One region of the Georgenia wutianyii genome, then DNA from elsewhere that is predicted to be linked to it. Evidence: riboswitches for the same ligand, from Rfam matches in the RefSeq annotation. Region 1 holds a riboswitch; the other holds the start of a gene.
What was found. A riboswitch is a leader RNA that binds a small molecule or an ion and turns the genes downstream of it on or off. The one in region 1 is predicted to bind glycine.
Positions count from the first base shown of each region.

Region 2: another riboswitch for glycine. It lies ahead of gcvP (aminomethyl-transferring glycine dehydrogenase); the one in region 1 lies ahead of FE251_RS14335 (DMT family transporter).

Region 1 is NZ_CP040899.1:3,241,870-3,245,267, forward strand. It holds gene FE251_RS14325 (3-oxoacyl-ACP reductase) at 1-307, shown strand, start outside; gene FE251_RS14330 (MaoC/PaaZ C-terminal domain-containing protein) at 307-1,194, shown strand; gene FE251_RS14335 (DMT family transporter) at 1,237-2,205, opposite strand; glycine riboswitch at 2,328-2,417, opposite strand; gene FE251_RS14340 (trimeric intracellular cation channel family protein) at 2,530-3,258, shown strand; gene ald (alanine dehydrogenase) at 3,343-3,398, shown strand, end outside.
Region 2 is NZ_CP040899.1:2,236,465-2,239,862, reverse strand. It holds gene FE251_RS09900 (ATP-dependent DNA ligase) at 1-477, opposite strand, end outside; gene FE251_RS09895 (DUF4282 domain-containing protein) at 646-1,083, shown strand; gene FE251_RS09890 (HAD hydrolase-like protein) at 1,151-1,843, opposite strand; glycine riboswitch at 2,071-2,166, shown strand; gene gcvP (aminomethyl-transferring glycine dehydrogenase) at 2,185-3,398, shown strand, end outside.

The DNA.
Region 1 (3,398 bases):
CAACCGCGGCCAGACGAACTACGCCACGGCCAAGGCGGGCATCATCGGCATGACGCGGGCGCTCGCGCCCGTGGTCGCGCGGAGCGGAGCCACCGCCAACGCCGTCGCCCCCGGGTTCATCGAGACGGACATGACCGCCCGGATCCCGGCCGTGCCGCGCGAGGTCGCCCGCCGGGCGAACTCGCTGCAGCAGGGCGGGCGGCCGGTCGACGTCGCCGAGGCCATCGCCTTCCTCGCCTCGCCGCAGGCCGGGGGCGTCAACGGTCAGACGCTGCGGGTGTGCGGCCAGAACCTGGTGGGCCAGTGATGCGCGAGCACCGCCTCGACGCCGTCCCGAGCCTCGGCTCGCTCTACACGAAGGCGCTGGCCGCCAGCGCGCGGGCGCAGCTGAGCCGGCGCCAGGGCTCCGGCCGGCTGCCCGAGGTGGCCTACGTCGCCGACGGCCTCGGCGCCGACCCCGCGACGCTGTCGGCCTACCAGCACCTGCTCGGCGAGGCCGGGACGGACGAGCTGCCCGCCGGCTACGTCCACGTCCTCGCCTTCCCGCTGGCGATGGCGCTCATGCTGCGGCCCGACTTCCCGCTCCCCGTGCTTGGCATGGTGCACACCGCCAACCGCGTCGAGCAGCACCGCCCGGTCCTCCTCGGTGAGGAGCTGAGCGCGCGGGCGTGGGCGCAGTCCCCCCGGGCGCACCGCAAGGGCACGCTCGTCGACCTGCGCGTCGACGTCCGCTCCGGGGAGGAGCTCGTGTGGGAGGGCACCTCCACCTACCTCGCGCGCGGCACGCGGCTGCCCGGCGCGGTGGCCGACTCCCCCGCCTCCTCCCCGGAGGAGCGGGCCGGGGCGGCGGGCGACGTCATCGCCCTGTGGTCCCTGGGCGCGGACACGGGCACGCGGTACGCGGAGGTCTCCGGGGACCGCAACCCCATCCACGTCTCGCGGCTGGGGGCCAAGGCCTTCGGCTTCCCCCGGCCGATCGCCCACGGGATGTACACCGCCTCCCGCGCGCTGGCCCAGCTCGCCCGCTTCCGTGGCGACGCGTTCACGTGGGACGTCGAGTTCGCCAAGCCCGTCCTGCTCCCGGGCCGGGTGGCCCTGGCGGTCGACGCCTCCGGGGAGTCCGTCCGGTACACCGGGCGCCACCCGAGGTCGGGCAAGGTCCATCTCACCGGGACGCTCACGCCCCGGGTGTGACACCGGGCCGGGGACCACGCTCGCGCGGCGTCCCCGGCCACGTCACGAGATCGTCCGGATGCTCCGGCGGTGGCCCGCGCCCACCGCGAGCGCGGCGCCGATGCCGATGAGCACGGCCCCGGCCCAGCCGAGCGGGGAGACGGCCTCGCCGAAGAGGACCGTCCCGAGGAGGAGCGCGACGACGACCTCCCAGTAGGACAGCGCGGACAGCTCGACGGCGCGCAGGTTCTTCCCGGCGACGACGAGCAGGCCGAGCGCGAGCAGGCCGCAGACGAGGAAGAAGCCGGCCGCCCACGCCCAGTGCTGCGCCGTCATGCCGGACAGGTCGGGACGGGTGAGGGCGACCATGCCCGCCGTCGCGAGCGCCCCGAAGGCGAAGTTCCAGAAGCTGCGGACGTCGGAGGGCATGTCCGAGCGGTAGCGGTAGGTGAGCAGCGCGGCACCGTAGAGAACGCCGGACAGGACGGCGAGGACGTCGCCGCGCAGCGCGTCACCCGCCGGCGGGCCCGTCTCGAGCAGCCCCGCGGCGAGCACCATCCCTGCCGCGCTCACGAGCACCGAGACGAGCTCGGCTCCCGTGGTGCGCTCCTTGAGCAGGACGCGGGCGAGGACGGTGGCGACGAGCGGGCCGAGGTAGTGCAGCGCGACGGCCCGGCCGAGGTCGGTGAGGACGGCCGCCGAGAGGTAGGTCGCGAGCGAGAGGCCGAGGAAGACCCCGCCGAGGACCACCGACCACGACAGCCGCGTGCGCCGCAGGACGCCGAGCCGCCGGCCCGCGGCGAGGAACGCGAGCATCCCGACCGCGCCCACGGCCATCCGCCCGAGCGTCAGCGCCTCGCCGACGACGGCGCCCGGCGGGGAGGACAGCCGGCCGAACACTCCCGCCAGGCCCATCGCGGTCGCCGAGGCGAGGATCGCGAGCACCCCGGCCCGGTGACGCATCCGGGGCACGGCTCGGACGGCGGACGCCTGAGCGGTGGTGGGCACGAGGACGTCCTGGGACACGGCCATGGGAACTCCGGGGTCGACTGAGCGGGGGTCGTTCCCCGCTCTGTCGTGGGACCTGAGAGCTTCCGCGGGCGAGCCCGCTTGCACCGTGGGTGAGCCCTCGTCGGGCTGCTTTCCAGAGGAGCCTCGCCGTGGCGGTCTGGGGGCCTGAGAGATTCCCGGGGAGGTTGCTCCTTCGGCGCCCGCTGTGCGCGGGACTCTCCCGCCGCGGTTCGGTGGCGTGTTCGGTTGTCCCTCCATCCTGGCACACACCCGGCAGCGCCCCCGGTGGGCCGCGCTCTTGCCCCGGCACCCGCGCAGGGCCAGGATCGAGGCCGGGGGGTGGCCGTGACAGATCACGTGGTCGAGGCGTTGCCGGGCATCTTCCGGCTCATCGACCTCGTCGGTGTGCTGCTCAACGGCGTGCTCGGCGGGATCATCGCCCGCCGCAAGCGGTTCGACCTCGTCGGTTTCGCCATCCTCGCGATCACCTCCGCGCTCGGCGGCGGCATGCTGCGCGACATCATGCTCCAGGCCGGCCCGCCGGTCGCGCTCACCGACCCGCTCTACCTCGCCACCGCGCTGCTCGGCGCCGTCGTCGCCTTCCTCCTGCCGCTGGGGGGACGGTGGTGGACCCGGCTCTACGTCGTCGGGGACGCGCTCGTCCTCGGGTGCTGGGCGGCGACGGGGGCGACGAAGGCGCTGTCCGAGGGGCTCGGCCTGCTGCCCGCGGTCCTCCTCGGGGTGATGACGGCGGTGGGCGGCGGGATGATCCGCGACGTCGTCGTCGGCGACGTCCCGACGATCTTCGGGGGGAACACCCTCTACGCGACGTCGGCCGTGTTCGCGAGCCTGGCGGCGATCGGGCTGGCGGACGTGGGTCAGAACACCGTCGGGATGCTCGTCGCGATCATCGTGGGGGCGGGGCTGAGCATCGCTGCCCGCTGGCGGGGCTGGCGGCTGCCCGACGCGAGCTCGGTGCGGCTGGGGTCGTGGTGGTCGATCACGCGGCGGGACGGGAGGGGGGAGGCGCAGAAACGGGTGGACCGGTGGTGGCAGCGCCGGCTCCGGCGCTGACTGTCCACAGGTTCCGACCGACTCCTGTGTGTATGTGCACAACCCTGTGGACAGGCACTGTGGACAACGTGGAAGGAGAACATCGTGCGAGTAGCGGTACCACGAGAGGTCATGGACTCCGAGGGGCGGGTCGCGATCAC
Region 2 (3,398 bases), 1.0 Mb from region 1:
GTCCCGGGTGGCGCGGGTGAGGTGGACCGGGGCCTGCGCGCCGGCGAGTGCCGCCTCGAGCCGGGCGCGCCGCTCGGACATGGGCAGCCCGGTGAGGTCCTCGTCGCCCAGGGCGAGCAGGTCGAAGGCGACGAAGGAGGCCGGGGTCTCGGCCGCCAGCCTCCGCACGCGGGACTCGGCGGGGTGGATCCGCTGGAGGAGCGCCTCGAAGTCGAGCCTGTCGCCGGTGACGACGACGATCTCCCCGTCGACGACGCAGCGCTCGGGCAGCTGGGCGCGCACCGCCTCGACGAGCTCGGGGAAGTAACGGGTCATCGGCCGCTCGTTGCGGCTGCCGATCTCGACGTCGTCCCCGTCGCGGAAGACGATGGAGCGGAAGCCGTCCCACTTGGGCTCGTAGAGGTACTCGCCCTCGGGGACGTCCGGGACGGACTTGGCCAGCATCGGCGCGACCGGCGGCAGCAGCGGGAGGTCCATCCCGCCGACGCTAGTGCGCGCGGTTCCCGTGCGCGAGGGAGTTGCGGGCTCGCGTCGGAGGCCATGGGGAGAAGGACCCGTGAACAGGTGTCCCCATACCGGTGTCGTGCCGCGCTGACCTGGGCTAACCTCGCCCCGTTCGCTCCCTCCAGGTCGAAAGGACCCACAGTGACCACCCCTCCGCCGCCGTACCAGCCGCCGCAGCCCGGCCATGGCCAGCCGCAGGTCCCGCCTCCTCCGCCGGCCTACTCCCAGGGTGGTCAGCCGTGGGGCTACGAGACACCCGGAGCGCCCCAGGGACAGCCCGGTCAGTCGCCGAAGGGCTTCTTCGCGGCGCTGTTCGACTGGCGTTTCCAGACCCTCATCACCCCGCAGATCGTCAGCTGGGTCTACCTCGTGGGGATGGTGCTGATCGGCCTGTACTGGCTGGGCTTCGTCGTCGTCGGCTTCGCGACCGAGCCGGTCATCGGCATCCTCGCCCTCGTCTTCGGGCCGGTCTTCGTCATCATCTCCCTCGCGCTGTTCCGCATGACGCTGGAGTTCTACTTCGCGCTCGTGCGGATGTCGGACGACGTGCACCGCGGTGAGGGCACCGTGCGCCGCTGACCCCGCCCCCGCTCGACGACGAACCCCGCGCCCGGACCTCCGGGCGCGGGGTTCGTCGCGTGAGGGCTCAGGACAGGAGGAGGGCGAGGTCCGCGACGTCCTGCGCGACGGCGTGCGCGCCGTCCTCCTCACCGGGGCGGCCGTAGCCCCACCGGACGAGGACGGTCGGCAGGCCGTGCTCGCCGGCGCCGTCGACGTCGTGGTGGCGGTCCCCGACCATGACGGCGCGTGAGACGTCGACGCCGCGGGCGCGCAGGCCGGCGAGCGCGTCCTCGACGATGTCGGCCTTGCGGGCGCGCGACTCGTCGTCCGAGGCGCCGCACAGCACGGTGAAGTACCGGTCCAGGCCGGCGTCCTGGAGGATGACGACGGCGAGGGAGCGGCGCTTGGAGGTCGCCAGGGCGAGCGGCACGCCGCGCGCGTGCAGGTCGCGCACGAGGTCCGCCATCCCCGGGAAGACCGGGGCGTGGAGCATGCGCTCGTTGTAGCGCGCGCGGTAGTCGGCGACGACGGCGTCGAGCTGCTCCTCGGCCACGCCCGCGAGCGTGCGGAAGCCCTCCCGGATCGGCGGGCCGACGAAGCGCAGGAGCTCGGAGGGGGACTGCGCGGGGTAGCCGAACGCGGCGAGTGTCTCGGCGATCGAGGCGGTGATGGCCGGGCCGGAGTCGCTGATCGTGCCGTCGAGGTCGAGCAGCACGGCGCTGGGGCGCATCGGCTCGAGGGCGGGGGCGGTGAGGGCGGGGGAGCTGTGCGGCGTCACTCGTCGTCCTGGTGTCGGGGTCGGGGTCTGCCGTCCAGGGTCGCACCTTTCCGCCCGGCGGTGCGATGACGCCTGTCACGGCCGCTCGCCGCAGACGTCCGACTCGTCCGTTAGTGTGACCTGGACAACTCGATACGCCGCCAACGCGCGGCGGGAGAGTCCCGCCCCGGCGGGCGCCGAAGGAGCACGTCCTCCCGCCAATCTCTCAGGCCCCCCTACCGCCGCGATCAGGCAACTCTGGAAAGCAGCGCGACCTCTCGCGCTCACCGACGGTGCAAGCGACTCCTCGCGAAACTCTCAGGTCACGTGACAGAGCGGGACGGACATCCCCGAGGAGCCGCATGTCCACGACCCCCGTGCCCACCACCCGGGCCGCCGAGCACGCGTTCGCCGACCGCCACATCGGCCCGCGTCCCGCCGACACGCGCGCGATGCTCGACGCGCTCGGACACGCCGACTGGAGCCGGATCGTGGGGTCCGTCCCCGCGGGCATCCGGCACGAGCGCCCGCTCGAGCTGCCCCCCGCGCGCAGCGAGGCCGAGGTCCTCGCCCGGTTGCGCGAGCTCGCGGCACGCAACGTCCAGCGCGTCCAGATGATCGGGCAGGGCTACTACGACACCCACACCCCGCAGGTCATCCAGCGCGGCGTCCTGGAGTCCCCGGCCTGGTACACCGCCTACACGCCCTACCAGCCGGAGATCTCCCAGGGCCGCCTCGAGGGGCTGCTCAACTTCCAGACCGCCGTCGCCGACCTCACCGGCCTGCCCGTCGCGAACGCCTCGCTGCTCGACGAGGCCACCGCCGTCGCCGAGGCCGTGCTCCTCATGCAGCGGGCGAACAAGGCCTCCACGGCCGCGACCGTCGTCCTGGACGCCGAGCTCCACCCGCAGACCCTCGCCGTCACCCGGGCGCGCGCCGAGGCGGTCGGCATCTCCGCCGTCGTCGCCGACCTCGACGGCGGCCTGCCGCACCTGCCGGACGGGCTCACCGGCCTCGTCCTCCAGCAGCCGGGGACCTCGGGCCGGCTGCGCGACCACGCCCCGCTCATCGCCCGGGCCAAGGAGCTCGGCGCGTTGGTCGCCGTCGCCGCCGACCTCCTCGCGCTCACGCTCATCACCCCGCCGGGGGAGCAGGGCGCCGACGTCGCCGTCGGCTCCGCCCAGCGCTTCGGCGTCCCGCTCTTCTTCGGTGGCCCGCACGCCGCGTTCATGGCGGTGCGCGCCGGCCTGGAGCGCCAGCTGCCCGGCCGGCTCGTCGGGGTGTCCAAGGACAGCGCGGGACGCACGGCGCTGCGCCTGGCCCTCCAACCGCGCGAGCAGCACATCCGCCGGGAGAAGGCGACGAGCAACATCTGCACCGCCCAGGCGCTGCTCGCCGTCGTCGCCGGCATGTACGCCGTCCACCACGGGCCCGAGGGTCTGCGGGCGGTCGCCCGGCACGCCCATGGCGCCGCCCGCGCCCTCGCCCGCCGGCTCGCGGGCGGCGGTGTCGACGTCGTCCACGAGGACTTCTTCGACACGGTGACCGTCCGAGTGCCGGGCCGGGCCGCCGTCGT